2 regions of the Herbaspirillum sp. Her4 genome follow, and region 2 is predicted to be linked to the other one. Evidence: predicted binding sites of a transcription regulator. Region 2 holds the regulator's gene; the other holds the start of a gene.
What was found. The regulator sigma-54, encoded in region 2, starts transcription at its own class of promoters, with help from an activator protein. The targets are predictions, from matches to a motif close to TGGCANGNAANCTGCTTT.
Positions count from the first base shown of each region.

Region 1: the regulator sigma-54 is predicted to act here: its motif matches at 3,606-3,623, upstream of ACWFUC_RS02840 (nitrate regulatory protein).

Region 1 is NZ_CM176330.1:609,344-615,153, forward strand. It holds gene ACWFUC_RS02820 (ABC transporter permease) at 1-360, shown strand, start outside; gene ACWFUC_RS02825 (cyclase family protein) at 471-1,262, shown strand; gene ACWFUC_RS02830 (porin) at 1,329-2,495, shown strand; gene ACWFUC_RS02835 (YitT family protein) at 2,870-3,547, shown strand; gene ACWFUC_RS02840 (nitrate regulatory protein) at 3,663-4,922, shown strand; gene atzF (allophanate hydrolase) at 4,947-5,810, opposite strand, start outside.
Region 2 is NZ_CM176330.1:94,046-106,007, reverse strand. It holds gene ACWFUC_RS00470 (CPBP family intramembrane glutamic endopeptidase) at 1-198, opposite strand, end outside; gene ACWFUC_RS00465 (AraC family transcriptional regulator) at 344-1,222, shown strand; gene ACWFUC_RS00460 (hypothetical protein) at 1,249-1,680, opposite strand; gene ACWFUC_RS00455 (response regulator) at 1,918-2,439, shown strand; gene ACWFUC_RS00450 (Lrp/AsnC family transcriptional regulator) at 2,531-3,010, opposite strand; gene mdeB (alpha-ketoglutarate dehydrogenase) at 3,318-5,999, shown strand; gene ACWFUC_RS00440 (SDR family oxidoreductase) at 6,161-6,919, shown strand; gene ACWFUC_RS00435 (UbiX family flavin prenyltransferase) at 7,008-7,610, opposite strand; gene grxD (Grx4 family monothiol glutaredoxin) at 7,633-7,944, opposite strand; gene ACWFUC_RS00425 (hypothetical protein) at 8,106-8,252, shown strand; gene hpf (ribosome hibernation-promoting factor, HPF/YfiA family) at 8,315-8,677, opposite strand; gene ACWFUC_RS00415 (RNA polymerase factor sigma-54) at 8,830-10,320, opposite strand; gene lptB (LPS export ABC transporter ATP-binding protein) at 10,438-11,181, opposite strand; gene lptA (lipopolysaccharide transport periplasmic protein LptA) at 11,184-11,822, opposite strand; gene lptC (LPS export ABC transporter periplasmic protein LptC) at 11,874-11,962, opposite strand, start outside.

The DNA.
Region 1 (5,810 bases), 510 kb from region 2:
ATCTGGCCGGTACTGCTGGCCACGGTGCACGGCTTTGCCAGCATCGAGCCGCGCCTGCAGGAAGTGGCACGCATGCTGGGTCTGTCACGCAGTGCCTTCATCCTCAAGATCGGCTTGCCCAACGCCCTCATCGATGCGCTCTCCGGCATCCGCCTGTCGCTGACCATCTCGCTGATCCTGGCGGTGGTAGGCGAGATGCTGACCTCGCAGGATGGCCTGGGCAGTACCATCCTGCAGGCGGCCCGCTCCTTCCGTGCGGCCGACCTGTTTGCCGGAGTGGTGCTGCTGGGGCTGATCGGATTTGCCAGCAGCCTGTTGCTGGATGCCCTTGAACGCAGCCTGTTGCGCTGGCGCCGCTGACGCGGCCCGACTGATCTCACCCGACTCAATCCGCGTTTTCCCGCCTGGCCGGTCACGTCCCGTGTGTGGCCGGCAGGGCCGCTGTACGCCAATTTTTCCAGGAGCCTGCCATGACCCGACGTTTCGTCGATATCTCCATCCATCTCGAAAACGATGTGATGTCCGACCCGCCCGGTCTCAATCCGCGCATCGACTACACGCACCACCAGATGAGCTATGCCCAGCTTGCGCCCTTCTTCCCCGGTCTGCGCCAGGAAGACCTGCCCGCCGGCGAGGCCTGGGCGGTCGAAGACGTCAGGCTCAACACCCACAACGGCACCCATCTGGATGCGCCCTATCACTTCGCCTCCACCATGAACCATGGCGAGCGTGCCATCACCATCGATGAAGTGGACCTGAACTGGTGCTTCCAGCCGGGCGTGAAGCTGGATTTCCGCCACCTGCCCGATGGCTACGTGGTGCAGGCCGCCGATGTCGAGGCCGAGCTGGCCCGCATCGGCCACACTCTGCAGCCGCTGGAGATCGTGCTGGTCAATACCCGCGCCGGCAGTTGCTATGGTTCGCCGGAGTACGTGCGTGCCGGCTGCGGCATGGGTTACGCCGCCACGATGTACCTGCTCGAACGCGGCGTGCGCCTGACCGGCACCGATGCCTGGAGCTGGGATGCGCCCTTCGTCCATACCGCGCAGAAATTCAAGGAGACCGGCGATGCCAGCCTGATCTGGGAAGGCCACAAGGCCGGACGCGACATCGGTTACTGCCACCTCGAAAAGCTGGGCGGACTGGAGCAATTGCCGGCCAAGGGCTTCCACGTGGCCTGTTTCCCGGTCAAGATCCGCGGCGCCTCCGCCGGCTGGACGCGCGCCGTCGCCATCTTCGATCCCCTGCTGCAACAGGGATAGAGATTTCCTGCTCCGCAAGGAGAAGACCTGTCCGACCACCCCGACAACAATCAGAGGAGACACTTCATGGGGAAGACAACACCAAGGCAACTGATACTGGCCGCCACCGCCCTCCTGCTCAGCGCAGCCAGCCCGGGCTGCCGGGCGCAATCCACGGTGACGGTCTACGGCACCATCGATTCCTATCTCGGCAGCACGCAGCTGGCCGGACGGGATCGCACCAGCGTCGTCAACGAGGGCGGCATGAGTTCGTCCAACATCGGCTTTCGCGGCGCCGAAGATCTGGGCGGCAATCTCAAGGCCGTGTTCGATCTGAACGGCTTCTTCAGCAGCGATACCGGTGCCTCGGGACGCTTCCCCGGCGATACCGGCGGTGGCGTTCTGTTCGGGCGGGCCGCGCGTGTCGGTCTGTCGGGTGACTTCGGCAAGCTGGAAGCCGGCAGCGGGTCCACGCCCTACTTCATCTCGCTGATCGCCTTCAATCCCTTCGGGGATTCGTCGGCATTCTCGCCCATCTTCCTGCATACCTTCACCGGCGGGCAGTTCCCCATCAGCAGTCCGCCGATGAGCGGTGGCTCGGCAGCCGGCGGGGCCGACACGCGCATGAACAACATGATCCAGTACCAGTCACCGGACATGGGCGGCCTGCGCGCCAGCCTCCAGTACGGCATGGGCGAGGTGGCCGGCGACAGCAGCAAGAACCGCATCAGCAGCGCGCTGTTCTATGCCAATGGCCCGTTTGGAGCCACCCTGTCCTATGAGCGCGATACCACCTCGCTGCTGGTCAACCAGGCCCCGGGGGTGGCTCCGAACGAAACCCGCCAGAGCTCCTGGATGGGTGGCCTGAGCTACGACCTGGGCCTGGCCAAACTGTTTGCGCAATATGAGCAGACGCGGCAGGTCTTCGATGTCGCCAACGGCGACCGCGTCTTCAAGACCTGGCAACTGGGCAGCAGCGTACCGCTGGGTCAGGGCAAGGTATTGCTGTCCTGGGCGCACTCCAACATCTCGCTGCCGGCGGGCGTGTCGCCCTACACCATCGTGACCGGCTTCGCACGGCCACCGGCCAGTGCCGCCACCACCGGCGTGAACCCGGTGCGCAATACGGTCTCGCTGGGCTACGACTACCAGATCTCGCGTCGTACCGATCTCTACGGCATCGTCATGCGCGACCAGTACACCGGTCTCGACAATGGCAACAGCCTGGCGCTGGGGATCCGGCATCGCTTCTGAGGCCGCTTTCCGCTCATGCGCCAGATCGATCATCGACAGCTCATTGATCTCTGGCACAGATAAATGGCAAACGGCAACAAGTCCGTTCCGCCTTGCGCATTCCTGAGTCATCTCTTTGCACCAGCACGGTGAATTCCGCCGCGTTGGTGCTTTTTTTTGCATTGGCACATTTCCTGCATGACGGGAAGTGTTGCAGCGGCGCCGCGCCGTCTCATCCGGCTATCGCCGCACTGCAACAAATCCTTTACCATGCGCCCCAGCGGCGGCTGCCGACGACAGAAGGCAGCCGCACACCGATGGCCGATCCGGCTTACCCGCCGGCTGAGCCATTGACGTGACGCGTTCGTTATCCACGATTGATGATTGGTATTGCCATGACGACTTCCACTGCGAATTCCTCGCCCTCCTCGCCGATTGCCTCCGCGCCTGCTGCGCGCGCAACGCCTCCTGCCACCCCGGCCGTGCGCCACAGCTGGATCGACAACCTGCAGGGCCAGCTCTTCGGGGTGGTGATGATCGCCTTCGGCATGTCCATGCTGCACAGCCTGGGCCTGATCATCGGCCAGATCGCCGGCGTGGCCTTCCTCGTGACCTATGCCACCGGGATCAGCTTCGGCATGGCCTTTACCCTCATCAACCTGCCCTTCTACCTGCTGGCCGCCTTGCGCATGGGCGCGGCCTTCACCTGGCGCACGCTGGCGGCCGTGACAGCCGTGTCGGTCCTGACCAACGTGGCCGGCAACTACATCAGCTACAGCCACCTCGATCCCGCCGTGGGTGCCGTGCTGGCCGGCCTGTGCGTGGGCATTGGCCTGATCGGCCTGTTCCGCCACCAGGCCAGCTGCGGCGGCATGAGCATCCTGGCTACCTATGTGCAAGAGCGCACCGGCTTCAAGGCCGGCTGGCTGCTCATGGGTTTCGACCTGGCGCTGTTTGCGACGGCGGCGCTGTTCCTGCCGATGGATCGCGTGTTCTATTCGCTGGTCGGCGCCATCACGATGAACCTGTTCGTGGCGTGGAATCACCGCTACGAGTGGTATATCGCCCGCTAGCGCTGGCAGGGGAAGCGCCGGGCGGGGCGATTCCATTACAATCCGGGACATCCATGCATCGCACGAATCTTGCTCGCGATGCGGCCAGCCATTGTGATTCTTAGCCCTGCCCGCCATGAGCCAAGTCCTGAACTACCTGATCACCGCCCGCCGCTGCGAAGCGGAAGAACTGCAACGCCTGGCACACACCTGCCAGCTGGTACTGACCGTGGGCAAGCTCATCCATTGCCTGCAGCAGGAACGCGGCCTGTCCAACATCTATCTCGGTTCGCGCGGCGAGCGGGATGCGCAGGCCTGGCAGGAGCGCGTGGCCGCCAGCCAGGCGGCCCAGTGCGAGTTCGACACCTGGCTCGGCTCCACCGTCCCCGACAACGCCCTCTCCAACGGCGCTCGCCTCTATACCCGCATCGCCTTCGCCCTGCACGCGCTGGACGGGCTGCCCAAGCTGCGCGCCGATGTGGCCGCACTGGCCTGCACCCCGGCGGCCAGCTACGAGCGCTTCAAGACCGTGGTGGGTGCCTTGCTGGCGCTGGTATTCGAAGCCGCTGACGTGGCGGTGGATCCGCAGATTTCGCGGTTGCTGGTGGCGCTGTTCAACCTGATGCAAGGCAAGGAATTTGCCGGCCGCGAACGGGCCGCCGGCGCTGCCGCCTTCGTCACGGGCAAAATCACGCGCGAACAGGAACAGACCATCGAGACCCAGATCGAGATGCAGGAACAGGCCCTGCGCCGTTTCGAATCCTTCGCCGAAGGCTTCCGCAATGAATGGAGCGCCATGCAGGCCACGCTGCCACTGGCCGATCTGGAACGCCTGCGCCGCAAGCTGCTCACCGCCCACGGCCGGCCGCTGGATCCCGAGCTGGCCGATGCCTGGTATCAGTGCTGCTCCACCCGCATGGATGGCCTGCATCGGGTCGAGATCCATCTCGCGCAATACGTGCAGTCGCAATGCCAGGACAAGATCCGCGAATTGCAGAAGGACCTGGACCATCAGGGCCAGTTCTTCACGCAGGCCGATGACCGTGATCCGCTGGCCTCGCTGACGGCCTTCGCCTCCGGCCTGGATGGCCAGCCGTTGCCGGACGGCTCGCTGAGCGCGGGCGTGGGCCCGCACCTGACCCAATCCATCGTCGACATCCTGCGCACCCAGTCCGAACGCCTGCAGAACCTAACCCAGGAACTGGCCACCGTGCGCGAGAGCCTGGAAGAACGCAAGCTCATCGAACGCGCCAAGGGCGTTCTGATGATGAAGCAGGGTCTCAACGAAGAGGCCGCCTATCGCCTGCTGCGCAAGCATGCGATGAACCAGAACCGGCGCATTGCCGAAGTGGCGCAGGCGATCCTGTCGCTGACCGAGATCCTGCCGGACGCCTGATCCGGCCTCCCTGCCCTCGCTGGTTCAAGCCGCCAGCAGCCGGCTTTCGATGTGACGCTGCCCGGCCAGCGGCCGCCCATGGGCGCGCTGCAGGGCATCGGCCACGCCCAGCAGCCTCTGGTCGCTGAAGGCCGGACCGAATACCGTGATGCCCCAGGGCAGGCCGTTCTTCATGAAATTCATGGGCGTGGCCACGGCGGCGTAATCCAGCATGTTCATGAAGTTGGTGTACCAGCCCAGGTCCGAATTGCGCTGCACCGGCTGCTCGCGCAATTCTTCCAGCGTCACCGGGCGCGGATAGGCCGGCGTCACCACGCAATCGACGGTGGCCAGGATGCGGTCGCATTCGGCCTTCAGTTGCTGCAGGCGATATTGCGCGCGGAAGGTATCGACGGCACTGAACTGCGGCGCCTTGCGCAGCACGTCGCGAATCACCGGCAGGATTTCCTGAGGCTGTTCCTGCAGCAGTGCCTCGATGGTGCTGTAGCGTTCTGCTACCCACGGCCCTTCGTAGAGCAGACGCGCTGCCTCCAGGAAGGGAGTGAAATCGATGGTCACGGGCACGCCGCCGATGGCATCCATCTGCTCCAGCGCCTCCACGAACAGGACCGGACTCTCGCTGCAGCCGAGGAATTCCAGCTGGCGCGGCACCCCCACGCGCAAGCCTTTGCGCGGTGGCTGGAAGGCCGCTGCATCGTTCTGCGGCAGGTTGGCGCGGCTGTATTCATCGCGCTCATCGGGCTGCATGGCCTGCGTGCAAAGCGCCAGCAGGTGGCTGGCCTCGGCCGCCGTGGCAGTGAAGAAGGTCACGCAATCCAGCGTGCGGCAGGCGGGGACCACGCCGGCAGTGGAGAGCAAACCCTTGGTCGCCTTCAACCCGACCAGATT
Region 2 (11,962 bases):
GGTCGTGCCCCGGGCAGCGAACCCCAACAGGACGATGCCCGCGACGGCGATGGCATCGAGCTGGCCGTCATGCAGTCCCAGCGCGAGGGCCAGCACCAGCAGCGGCAGCCAGGGCGCGAGGGATCGGCCAGCAGGCAAGGGCAGGGCGGGCAACCAGACGCTGCAGATCGCCAGCATCAAGAGGAGAGCGGAAGGCATCGGATAAAAAGGCGGAACGCGACGAAGCCCGTGTTTTAACATGACGGCCATCGAGACTGCCAGAGGTTCTGATGACGATGCGCAATTTCGGTCAGGATTTGTGGCGCGCTTTCTTGCACAGTACGTCCCGTGAACCGAGGAACCGATGAACGACGACCGCAAAACCAGCAGCCAGGCCCGCTATCAAGCCCGATTCGAGCGCGTGCTCGACCATATCGAGGCGCATCTCCATACGCCCTTGGAGATGGAGCAGCTGGCGGCCGTCGCGCATTTTTCGCGGTTCCATTTCCAGCGGCAATTTGCCGATTTCACCGGCGTCGGGGTGGCGCGTTACATCCTGCTGATGCGCCTGAAGCATGCCAGCCTGCAACTGGCCTTCCAGCCGCAGCGGCGCATCATCGACATCGCCCTCGAAGCCGGTTTCGAAAATCCGGAATCGTTTACGCGCGCTTTCAGGAGTGCCTTCGGCCAGTCGCCCTCGCAGTTCCGGCGCACACCCGACTGGCCCTCCTGGAACGAGCGTTTCGTGTTCCGCATCCCTGAAAGGAAAGTGGACGTGCAAGCCGAGATCGTCAACGTCGAATCCATCCGCATCGCCATGCTTACGCATCGCGGTCCCGTCAATCAGCTCAATGGCACCGTCGGGCAGTTCATCGACTGGCGCAAGGCCACGGGCCTGTCACCGGTGGAGCGCTGCCGTACCTTCGGTCTGGCCTGGGACAATCCCGATACCACACCCCCGGAGCAATTCCGGTTCGGCATCTGCGGCGAGGTGGAAGGGGACGTGCCGGACAATCCGCAAGGCGTGGAAGCCTTCCTGATTCCCGGCGGGCGCTGCGCCCGCATAAGGCATGCAGGCGCGCATGACCGGCTGGGCGAGAGCATCTATCCGCTGTATCGCCAGTGGTTGCCGGAGAGCGGGGAGGAGCTGCGGGATTTCCCGCTTTACTTCCACTACCTCAACCTGCTGCCCGATACGCCGCCAGGCGAGCTGCTGACCGATATCTACCTGCCCCTGAAATAGGGGCGTTAAAGGAAAGGGAAGAAACTTCACGCCAACAGGGCGCGCGAGAAGTGCGCCATCTGGTGCGTGGGCACCAGCAGCGGGACGAAGGAAGCTTCGTTCACAGCGAGCCAATAGGACAGGTGCGGGTTGGCATCGAAGCCATAGTTGTTGCCGTCGAGCTGCCAGAAGCGGGGCACGGCCAGTGGCGGTGGTAGCCGATGCTTGAGCTGATCCAGGCGGGCCAGGCGCTGCGCACAGGGTTCGAAGCGGGTCAGCGCGGCAGTCTCTCCACCGGGTGAAAAACCCGCCGTGGCAAACCAATCCAGCAGCATGCGCGGATGCGCATGCAGGCTGGCCCAATCATGCATGGCATTGGCGCGCTGGGTCACCAGGCGCGTGCAACCGCTGACATACAGCTCGACCTTGCCCAGCAAGGCAGTGGGGACAGGGACTCGGACTTTGGCAAACGGCAGCATCGGCGGGGGGCTTCCTTGGTGCGGAGATGGGCGGATCCGGGTGGAGCGGATCATTGAGGTTGTCACTGTAGCCATCCTGTGCGGGGCTGGCGATCGGGGAAATCCTGACGGCGCGTCAGCCAGCAGATTGGCGGCGGTCAGGAATTTCCCGATGCCGCAGTGGTCATCACTCCTGTAAAACGTTTGCTGTAGCCATCCCGTGGCTTGTGCACTTCTTACAGGACTGTCCCCCACAGCATGAGCTTTCCCAGCATCATCATGATCGACCCCAGCCAGGAGGCCGCTGAACTGGCGCGCTTCGCCTTGTGGCGTGCCGGCTTGCATTGCGCCTTCCGTGCGTGTCCTGACCTGGCCACGGCGCGCCGCTGCCTGCTGCAGGGACGCCGCCAGGGCGATGACATTGCACCCAGCCTGATCCTGCTGGAGTCCGACATGGAATGCGGCGAGGGCCTGCAGCTGCTGCGCGAGTTGCGTGCCAGCAAGCATCTGGCTGATGCGCCGGTGGTGGTCTTCCCTTCCTACGAAACCGAGGGCGAGCGCGAGGCGCTGGCCGCCGGCGCGACCGAATACCTGCCCAAGCCGGTCGATGGCGAACACTATGCGCAGTGTGTGGTGGAGATGGTGGAGCGCTGGTGCGATGTCAGCGAGGCCGCGGCACCGTTGTCCGCAGACGTGATGCGCGATGCGCTGGCCGGTCTGCCCGGGCATCCGCAGCGGCGCCAGGAAGATGGCTCTCCGCAAGGCGGGCGCTCACACTGAACTGCGTGCAGCAGCTTGGCGTAAAAACAAACAAAGGGCCGGAAGGCCCTTTTTTCCGCCATGGCAGCGCAGGCGCGATTTTGCTTTCAGCTCAGCGCCGCGTCTTGATCTTGGGCGTGGGCAGGGCGGTCTTGTACTTGATCTGCTTGAGCGCAAAGCTGGAGCGGATGTTCTTGATGCCGGGGATCTTGGTCAGGTGGTCGACGATGAAGTGCTCCAGCGTCAGCAGGTCCGGCACCACGATGCGCAGCAGGTAATCCTCGTCGCCGGTCATCAGGTAGACTTCCATGACTTCATCGAAGGCACTCACGGCCGTTTCGAACTGGGCCAGTGCTTCGGCACCCTGGCGCTCCAGGATCACCTTGACGAACACGTTCACCTTCAAGCCCAGCAGGTGCGGATCGGCCAGCGCCACATAGCGCGAGATGATGCCTTCGGTTTCCAGGCGCTTCACCCGGGCCAGGGTCGGCGAGGGCGAGAGGTTGATGCGGCTGGCCAGCTCCAGATTGCTGATCGAACTGTTCTCCTGCAGGATGTTCAGGATGCGCAAATCGGTGGTGTCGAGTTCCATTATCGAAATTTAATTCTGTCAGTTTCAGTTTCGCAGCACTGGATGCTGAATATTGTACGGCAACTTCCAATTTTAAGTGACTCATGCCGGGGCATCCGGCGTATCGTAAGCCGGTGGTTCCATCACACAGCTGGCCCTCAACGACAACAAGACCGAAAAGGCGTCGGGCGCGGGGAGACGGATGGCGCGGCCTGTGTTTTACCGGCTTTTTGTCTCTTTGCATAGCAGCGATTGCAGTGCCGGCATGTTTTGTGCTGACTGCAGGCGAGCGACCCGGCGCGCCCAGACAGGAGAACAGGAAGTGGACATGTCCCGCCCCAGTGACAGCGATATCCCGCAGGATATCGACCTCGATGCCCAGGAAACCCAGGAGTGGCTGCAAGCGCTGCAGAGCGTGCTGGCCGAAGCCGGCCCGGAACGCGCGCGCTTCCTGCTCTCGCGGCTGTCGGCGGCGGCCCAGCAATGGGGCGTGAACTGGCGCGATGCGCGCAATACGCCCTACGTCAACACCATCCGGCCTGAACAGGAACCGCCTTTTCCCGGTGGGTCGGACGCGCAGGCCATCGAGGAACGCATCGCCAGCATCATGCGCTGGAATGCGCTGGCCATGGTGGTACGCGCCAACCGCGCCTACGGCGAGCTGGGCGGACACATCGCCAGCTTTGCCTCGGCGGCGGACCTGTTCGAAGTCGGTTTCAATCACTTCTTCCGTGCGCGCGATGCGCAGTTCGCGGGCGACGTCGTCTACTTCCAGCCACACTCCGCACCCGGCATTTATGCGCGCGCATTTCTCGAAGGTGCATTGAGCGAGGAAGACCTGGCCTACTATCGCCGCGAGATCGAGGCCAAGCGCGTGGGACGGCAGGGACTGTCGTCCTATCCGCATCCCTGGCTGATGCCGCATTTCTGGCAATTCCCTACCGGCTCCATGGGCATCGGTCCCATCAATGCCATCTACCAGGCGCGCTTCCTGCGCTACATGGAGCATCGCGGCCTGCTGCAGGATCAGGGACGCAAGGTGTGGGGCGTGTTCGGCGATGGCGAGATGGATGAGCCCGAGTCACTGGCCGCACTCTCGCTGGCCTCGCGCGAGAAGCTGGACAATCTGATCTTTGTGGTCAACTGCAACCTGCAGCGGCTCGATGGTCCGGTGCGCGGCAATGGCCACATCGTCGATGAACTGGAAACGCTGTTTGCCGGTGCCGGCTGGAACGTCATCAAACTGCTGTGGGGCTCGGACTGGGATGGCCTGTTTGCGCGCGACAAGGACGGTGAACTGGTCGATGCCCTGAACCGCACGGTGGACGGGCAATTGCAGACCTTCGCCGCCAATGATGGCGCGTTCAATCGCCAGCATTTCTTCGGCCAGACCCCGGGCACGCGTGCCATCGGCGCCACCCTCACCGATGAGGAAATCAATCGCCTGCGCCGTGGCGGCCATGACATGAAGAAGATCTTCTCGGCCTATCAGGCAGCGGCCAGTCATCGCGGCCAGCCCACGGTGATTCTGGCGCAGACCAAGAAGGGGTACGGCATGGGCGCGGCGGGCGAGGGCAAGATGACCACGCACCAGCAGAAGAAGCTCGATGAAGAGAGTCTGATGCAATTCCGTGACCGCTTCAAGCTGCCGCTGAGCGATGAGCAATGCCGTGAGCTGGCTTTCTACAAGCCGGCCGATGACAGCCCGGAGATGAAGCACCTGCATGCACGCCGTGCCGCACTGGGCGGCTACCTGCCGCGCCGCCATGCGGGCGATGCACGGCGTACCGTGCCGCCGCTGGAGGCGCACAGCAAGTTCGCGCTGGAAGCCGACGGCAAGGAAATGTCGTCCACCATGGCGCTGGTACGCCAGCTCGGCAACCTGTTGAAGGACAAGGACTTCGGCCAGTATGTGGTGCCCATCGTGGCCGATGAGGCGCGCACCTTCGGCATGGCCAACCTGTTCCGCCAGGTCGGCATCTATTCTTCGCAGGGGCAGTTGTATGAGCCGGAGGATATCGGTTCCATTCTCTACTATCGCGAGGCCAAGGATGGCCAGATTCTGGAAGAGGGCATCACCGAGGCGGGGGCGATTTCCTCGTGGACGGCAGCGGCCACCGCGTATTCGGTGCATGGCACGCCGATGCTGCCGTTCTACATCTACTACTCGATGTTCGGTTTCCAGCGCATCGGCGACCTGATCTGGGCGGCGGCGGACCAGCGTGCGCGCGGCTTCCTGATCGGTGCCACCTCCGGCCGCACGACCTTGGGCGGCGAAGGACTGCAGCACCAGGACGGCAACAGTCTGGTGACGGCCGCATCGATTCCCAACTGTGTGTCCTATGATCCGGCCTATGCCTATGAGCTGGCGGTGATCCTGGATGAGGGTATGCGGCGCATGATGGAACGCGGCGATGACGTCTTCTACTACATCACCGTCACCAACGAGAACGAGGCCCAGCCCAGTCTTCCGGACGGCGTGCAGGAGGGCATCCTGCGCGGCATGTACTGTCTCGGCCGCAAGCCCGGGGCGCCAGTGCGGCTGCTGGGTTCCGGCCCCATCCTCAAGGAAGCCGTGGCGGCGGCTGCGCTGCTGCAGCAGCACTGGCAGATCGAGGCCGAGGTGTGGAGCGTGACCAGCTATACCGAACTGGCGCGGGATGGCGTGGCGGCACAACGCGCACAGCGCTTGTCGGGCAGCGATGGCCAGCCCTATGTCACAGCGCAATTGCAGGGCAGTGTGGCGCCCGTGATTGCGGTCAGCGATTACATCCGTACCTTGCCCGAGAGCATTCGCGCCTTCGTGCCGGCACCTTATGTGACGCTGGGGACGGACGGGTTTGGCCGCAGTGATACGCGGGTGAATTTGCGGGACTTCTTCGAGATCGATGCGCGCTGGATTGCCTATACGGCCTTGTGTGAAGTATGGGTCGATGAACGTGCGCGGCTTGAAGAAGCAGCGCGTACATTGGGTATCGATACGAACAAGCCCTTGTCGTCCTCAGTATGAAGTGGAGCGATACATGAACGGCGGCCAGCCGGATTGAAAATCTCTCATCTGGCCCGACGCCGTGTTTGTTATAGTGAAACCGCCCGTGCATCACGGGCGGTTTTTTTATGGCTCCGTGATGCGCATCGTCCATGAACTACAGTGAGTGAGGAGTACACACGATGGCTGCACCCAAACGTATCGCGCTGGTGACCGGCGCAGGTTCCGGCATTGGCCGGCAGATCACGCTCGCGCTGCTGCGCGAAGGCTATGGCGTCGCCCTGGCCGGACGCCGCCAGGATGCGCTTGAAGAAACCGTCAAGCTGGCCGGCGAACATGGTGCCAACGCGCTGGTGGTGGCGGCCGACGTGACCGATCCGGCCTCGGTGAAGCAGCTCTTCGCCAGGACCCGCGAGCGTTTCGGACGGCTGGACCTGCTCTTCAACAATGCCGGCATCTTTGCGCCGCCGGTGTCGCTGGAAGAACTGAGCGTGGAGCAGTGGAAGGCGGCGGTGGACATCAACCTGACCGGCGTTTTTCTCTGCACTCAGGAAGCCTTCCGCATCATGAAGGATCAGTCGCCGCGCGGCGGGCGCATCATCAACAACGGCTCGATCTCGGCGCATGCACCGCGCCCGTTCTCGGCCTCCTATACCGCCACCAAGCATGCCATTACGGGGCTGACCAAGGCCACCTCGCTGGATGGCCGCGCCTATGACATCGCCTGCGGGCAGATCGATATCGGCAATGCCTCCACCGACATGACTACGCTCATGAAGAAGGGCACGCTCCAGGCTGATGGCTCGACCAAGGTCGAACCGACCATGGATGCCGAACACGTGGCCCGTGCCATCCTCTACATGGACAGCCTGCCGCTGGAGGCCAATGTGCAGTTCATGACGGTGATGGCGACCAAGATGCCGTATATCGGGCGGGGGTGAGCCGGTTTATATTCGCCAGATGAAGAAATGGCCGCAGTGATGAGCTGCGGCCAATTTTCTTTGCCCGAACGTGATAAGGGTTAACGCATCACTCAGTCCCGCCCTTCATGCCCTTCCACTCCGGCGTCAACTGCATTGAAATCCCGAACATGTCCAGCACGCGTCCCAGCGTGTGGTCCACCATCTCTTCCATGGAAGCAGGGCGCTGGTAGAAGCCGGGCAGGGGCGGGAAGATCACGCCGCCCATTTCGGTGACGGATGTCATGTTGCGCAGATGGGCCAGATTGAACGGGGTCTCACGCACCATCAGCACCAGCCGGCGGCGTTCCTTGAGCACCACATCCGCTGCGCGGGTGATGAGGTTGTCGGACAGACCATGCGCCACGGCGGCCAGGGTCTTCATCGAACAGGGCGCCACCACCATGCCGGTGGAGGCGAAGGAGCCGCTGGCGATGCAGGCGCCGACATCGCGCACGTTGTGCACCACATCGGCCAGCGCTTCTACATCCTTGCGCCGCATGTCCAGTTCCTGATGCAGGTTGAGTACACCCGCTTCGGACACCATCAGGTGCGTTTCCACCTGGCCATGCTTGCGCAGATGCTCCAGCAGCCGCACGCCATAGATGGCACCGGTGGCACCGGTGATCGCAACGATCAGGCGCTGGCGCGGCTGGCTGGAAGAACTGCTCATGAGTCAGTCAGGCAAGTAAAACTCAGCCCTTGATCAGGGTCTGCAGTTCGCCGGACTCGTACATCTCGGTCATGATGTCGGAGCCGCCGACGAATTCACCCTTCACGTACAGCTGAGGAATGGTCGGCCAGTTCGAGTATTCCTTGATGCCCTGGCGCACGTCCGGGCTTTCCAGCACGTTGACGGTGACGATGTTCTCGGCACCGCTGGCCTTCAGCAGCTGGATGGCCTTGCCGGAAAAGCCGCATTGGGGGAACTGTGCAGTGCCCTTCATGAACAGCACCACGGGGTTTTGGGTCACGGTTTCTTTGATCCAGGATTGGACGTCGCTCATGGCTGTGCCTTTAAAAATGGGATTGCCCGACATTATAGGGAAAAGCCGGCGGGCGCGTTGAAATCGCCTGCATGCTGGTGGCCTGTCTGAACGGGCAAAAAATTGCATCGAGGAAATGATTTATATCGTATGCAAATTCTTGTGTCGAAGATGAGGGTGCCGTGAAGACATTCAAGCCGTCCCTTGCATCATCGTCAGCAGCGGCGGTGGAAAAGTTGCTTTACGCAATGATTTATATCTTTTCCACAGGCTTGGCCAGTTCGGCGGCCGCAAATGAAAAAGGGCGCTTGCGCGCCCCTTCCTCATGAAATTCGGCTGGCTTTCTCAGCAGCCTTGCGGCTGCGAGGTGGCTTGCCGAGGGTGTCCTGGCTTATGCCGCTCCGGCCACCGCATCCTCCGGCGTTTCGTCCGGCAGGCGCTTGGCCATGGAGTGATGCTCCTGCAACTTGTCCTTGTGCTTGATGACCTGGCGATCGAGCTTGTCGATCAGCGTGTCAATGGCAGCGTAGAGGTCGTGTGCGATGCTTTCCGCATGTAGATCCTTCCCCTTGATGTGGACGTTGATTTCCGCTTTTTGGCGCTTTTCCTTTTCTGTGAGTTTATCTACGCTCAGGATCACGCTGACGTCGATCACGTTGTCGAAATGGCGCTTGATACGCGAGAGCTTGCTTTGCACGTATTCCCGGATGGCGGGGGTCAGTTCGAGGTGGTGTCCACTGATGGTCAGATTCATACAAGACTCCTATCGTGAAGTCACTGGAGGTTCGTGCAATCGATCCTGCTGCAGCTGTACCACGGGCACGGTCTTCGTGTCGGATGGCGCGGGCATCAGTCGGATGCTTGCCTGAACACAGCAACGGTACTGCAGAAAAACTGAGGAAAAACTCAGAGGGACTTGCGGAGATTGACCGGCGGAATCTTCAACACTTCGCGGTATTTGGCGACTGTGCGTCGCGCGACCACCATGCCTTGTTCTGCCAGCATATCCGCAATCTTGCTATCGGATAATGGGGTCTGCGGGTTCTCGGCTCCTATCAACTGTTTGATCAGCGCCCGTATCGCGGTGGAGGATGCTTCACCTCCGGTTTCAGTCGCGACATGGCTACCGAAGAAGTATTTCAACTCAAACATTCCATGCGGAGTGAGCATGTATTTCTGAGTCGTCACGCGAGAGATGGTGCTCTCGTGTAGACCCAGTGTATCAGCAATTTCACGCAGCACAAGGGGGCGCATGGCGACTGCCCCATGTGAAAAGAAGTTTCTTTGACGTTCCACAATAGCCTGCGCGACGCGCAAAATTGTATCGAAACGTTGCCGCATGTTCTTGATGAGCCACTTGGCTTCCTGCAACTGCGACGACAGCGAACCTTCTCCCTTGGCTTGCTTCAATGCACTGGCATACATCGCATTGACGCGCAGCTTGGGCATGACCTCATGGTTGAGCATGACCTGCCAGCCGTTCTTTGTCTGCTTGACAATCACGTCCGGCACCACATAGTCCGAGGCATCACGCGCGAATTCCGCACCCGGATGCGGACGGCACTGGCGGATCACGGCCTGCGCTTCACGCAGGTCTTCGTCATCGCAATCCAGTGCCTTCTTGATCTTGTTGAAATCGCGTTGTGCAAACAGCGGCAGGTAATCCTCCACGATCCTCAAGGCCAGCTTGCGCGTCACGAAGGGAATCTTGGGCAGGCGGCGGATCTGCAGGGCCAGGCATTCGCCGGCACTGCGCGCACCGACACCCGCCGGGTCCAGGCTCTGCAGCAGCTTGAGCGAAATCGACAGCTCTTCCATGTCGATGCCCAGCTCTTCGGGCAGGCGCGCGTGGATGTCTTCCAGCGGCTCTTCCAGATAGCCGCTCTCGTCGAGCGCATCGGTGAGCAGTTCCAGCAGCGCACGATCACGCAGGGTGCGTGCGGTCACGCGGATCTGTTCCAGCAGGTGTTCGCGCAGGGTCAGTTCGTGCGCTTCGAGTTGTGGACGGGCATCGTCATCGTCTGGCGACTTGCCGCTGCGCGCGACGTCGTCGAAGCTCCAGTCGGCATCCCCCGTGACACCGGCTTCCGGCGCGTTGTCCTGGTAGTCGAAGCTGGAATCGCCATCGCTGGCGGCCGGGGCCGCTTCGCCGCTGCCTTCGTGACTGGTTTCGGCAACGCCGCTGGAGGGCGAACTGGAGACCGCGCCATCGGCCAGCAGACGTACCGAATTGTCGAGCGCGTCGTCGAGGCGTTCCAGCAGGGGATTGTCGGAGAGGATCTGTTCCAGTTCCTGGTGCAGTTCCAGCGTCGACAGTTGCAACAGTCTGATCGACTGCTGCAGTTGCGGCGTCAATGCGAGGTGCTGCGAGGTACGTAACTGGAGCGACTGTTTCATCTGTCTTTCTGAAAGCGGCGTGGCCCGCTGGTTGCTCTGCCGGTCGTTGCGTATTGCGTATTACGTGATGCGCACTCTGTATTTCTTCAAGCGTATCGGGCAAGCCGACTGCACCGCTTACATGCGGAAATGCTCGCCCAGATACACGCGGCGCACCGACTCGTTGGCGATGATCTCTTCCGGATTGCCGCTGGCCAGCACCGTGCCCTGGTTGATGATGTAGGCGCGATCACAGATGCCCAGCGTTTCGCGCACGTTGTGGTCGGTGATCAGCACGCCGATGCCGCGTTCCTTCAGGAAGCGCACGATGCGCTGAATCTCGATCACGGCAATCGGGTCGATACCGGCGAACGGTTCATCCAGCAGCACGAAGCGCGGATCGGTGGCCAGTGCGCGGGCGATCTCGACGCGCCGGCGTTCACCGCCCGAGAGCGACAGCGCCTGGCTTTCGCGCAGCTTCTCGATCTGCAATTCGTGCAGCAGGTTGTTGAGGCGGCCTTCGATTTCATCGCGCGAGAGCGGCTTGCCCTCTTCCCGGCGCAGTTCCAGCACGGCGCGGATATTGTCTTCCACCGTCAGCTTGCGGAATACCGAGGCTTCCTGCGGCAGGTAGGACAAGCCCATGGTGGCACGCTTGTGGATCGGCATGCGCGAAATGGACGCGCCATCGAGGTCGATCTCGCCACCATCGGAAGGCACCAGTCCCACGATCATGTAGAACGAGGTGGTCTTGCCGGCCCCATTGGGGCCGAGCAGGCCGACCACCTCGCCGCTGCGCAATTCCATCGAGACATCGCGCACTACCTGGCGCGCGCCATAACTTTTCTTCAGGCCGCGAACGACCAGCGAGCTGACTGCCATCGTTACTGATCCTTTCCGCTGTCGCGACGCGTTGCAGGCTGCGCGGCGTTGTTCTTGCCCGCGGGCTGGGCCGACGGGGTGGCCGGCGCGGTGCTGCCTGCCGGCGGCGGATTCTTGGGCTGGATCACCGCAGTGATGCGGCCTGCGCCCGGCTTGCTCTCGCCGGTGGCGGTGTTGTTCACGGAATAGAATTCGGCGCGGCTGTCGTAGGAGATGAATTCGCCGTTGACTTCATCGGTGATGCGATCGCCGTCCATGCGCTGGATGTGCGCGCGCTGGAACAGCTTGGAGATTTCGGTCTGCTCCGAATACTCGATGCGCTCGGCCTGGCCTTCGATCCACAGGTTGGGACCGCCGTCACGCTTCTGGCGGAAGTTGGCCAGCGCGCCCGGGGCCGCATACAGCACCGCATTTTCATAACCGTACTGGTCGGTCGTCAATACCACGCGGCCGGCCTTGATGATCAGCGTGCCGCGGGTCATGACCACGTTGCCGGTAAAGGTCTTCACCTGGCGCACGTCATCGTAGACCATCTGGTCTGCCTCGATGTTGGTCGGCTTGGTGGAGTCCGCCTTCTCGGCGTTGGCCACGCCGCACACGGCAGCCAGCATCAGCATCGGCAGTAAGAATGAGCGTTTCATTGGGTTCCTGTCTGATCGGTTCTTGGCGTTTTTATCCCGGAGTCATCCGGCTTAGCGTTTCTTCGGAGTGGGCTCGTAATAGCCGCGGACATTGCCGAACAGCTGCACCACCTGGGTCGCATTGTTGGCCACCATGCCCA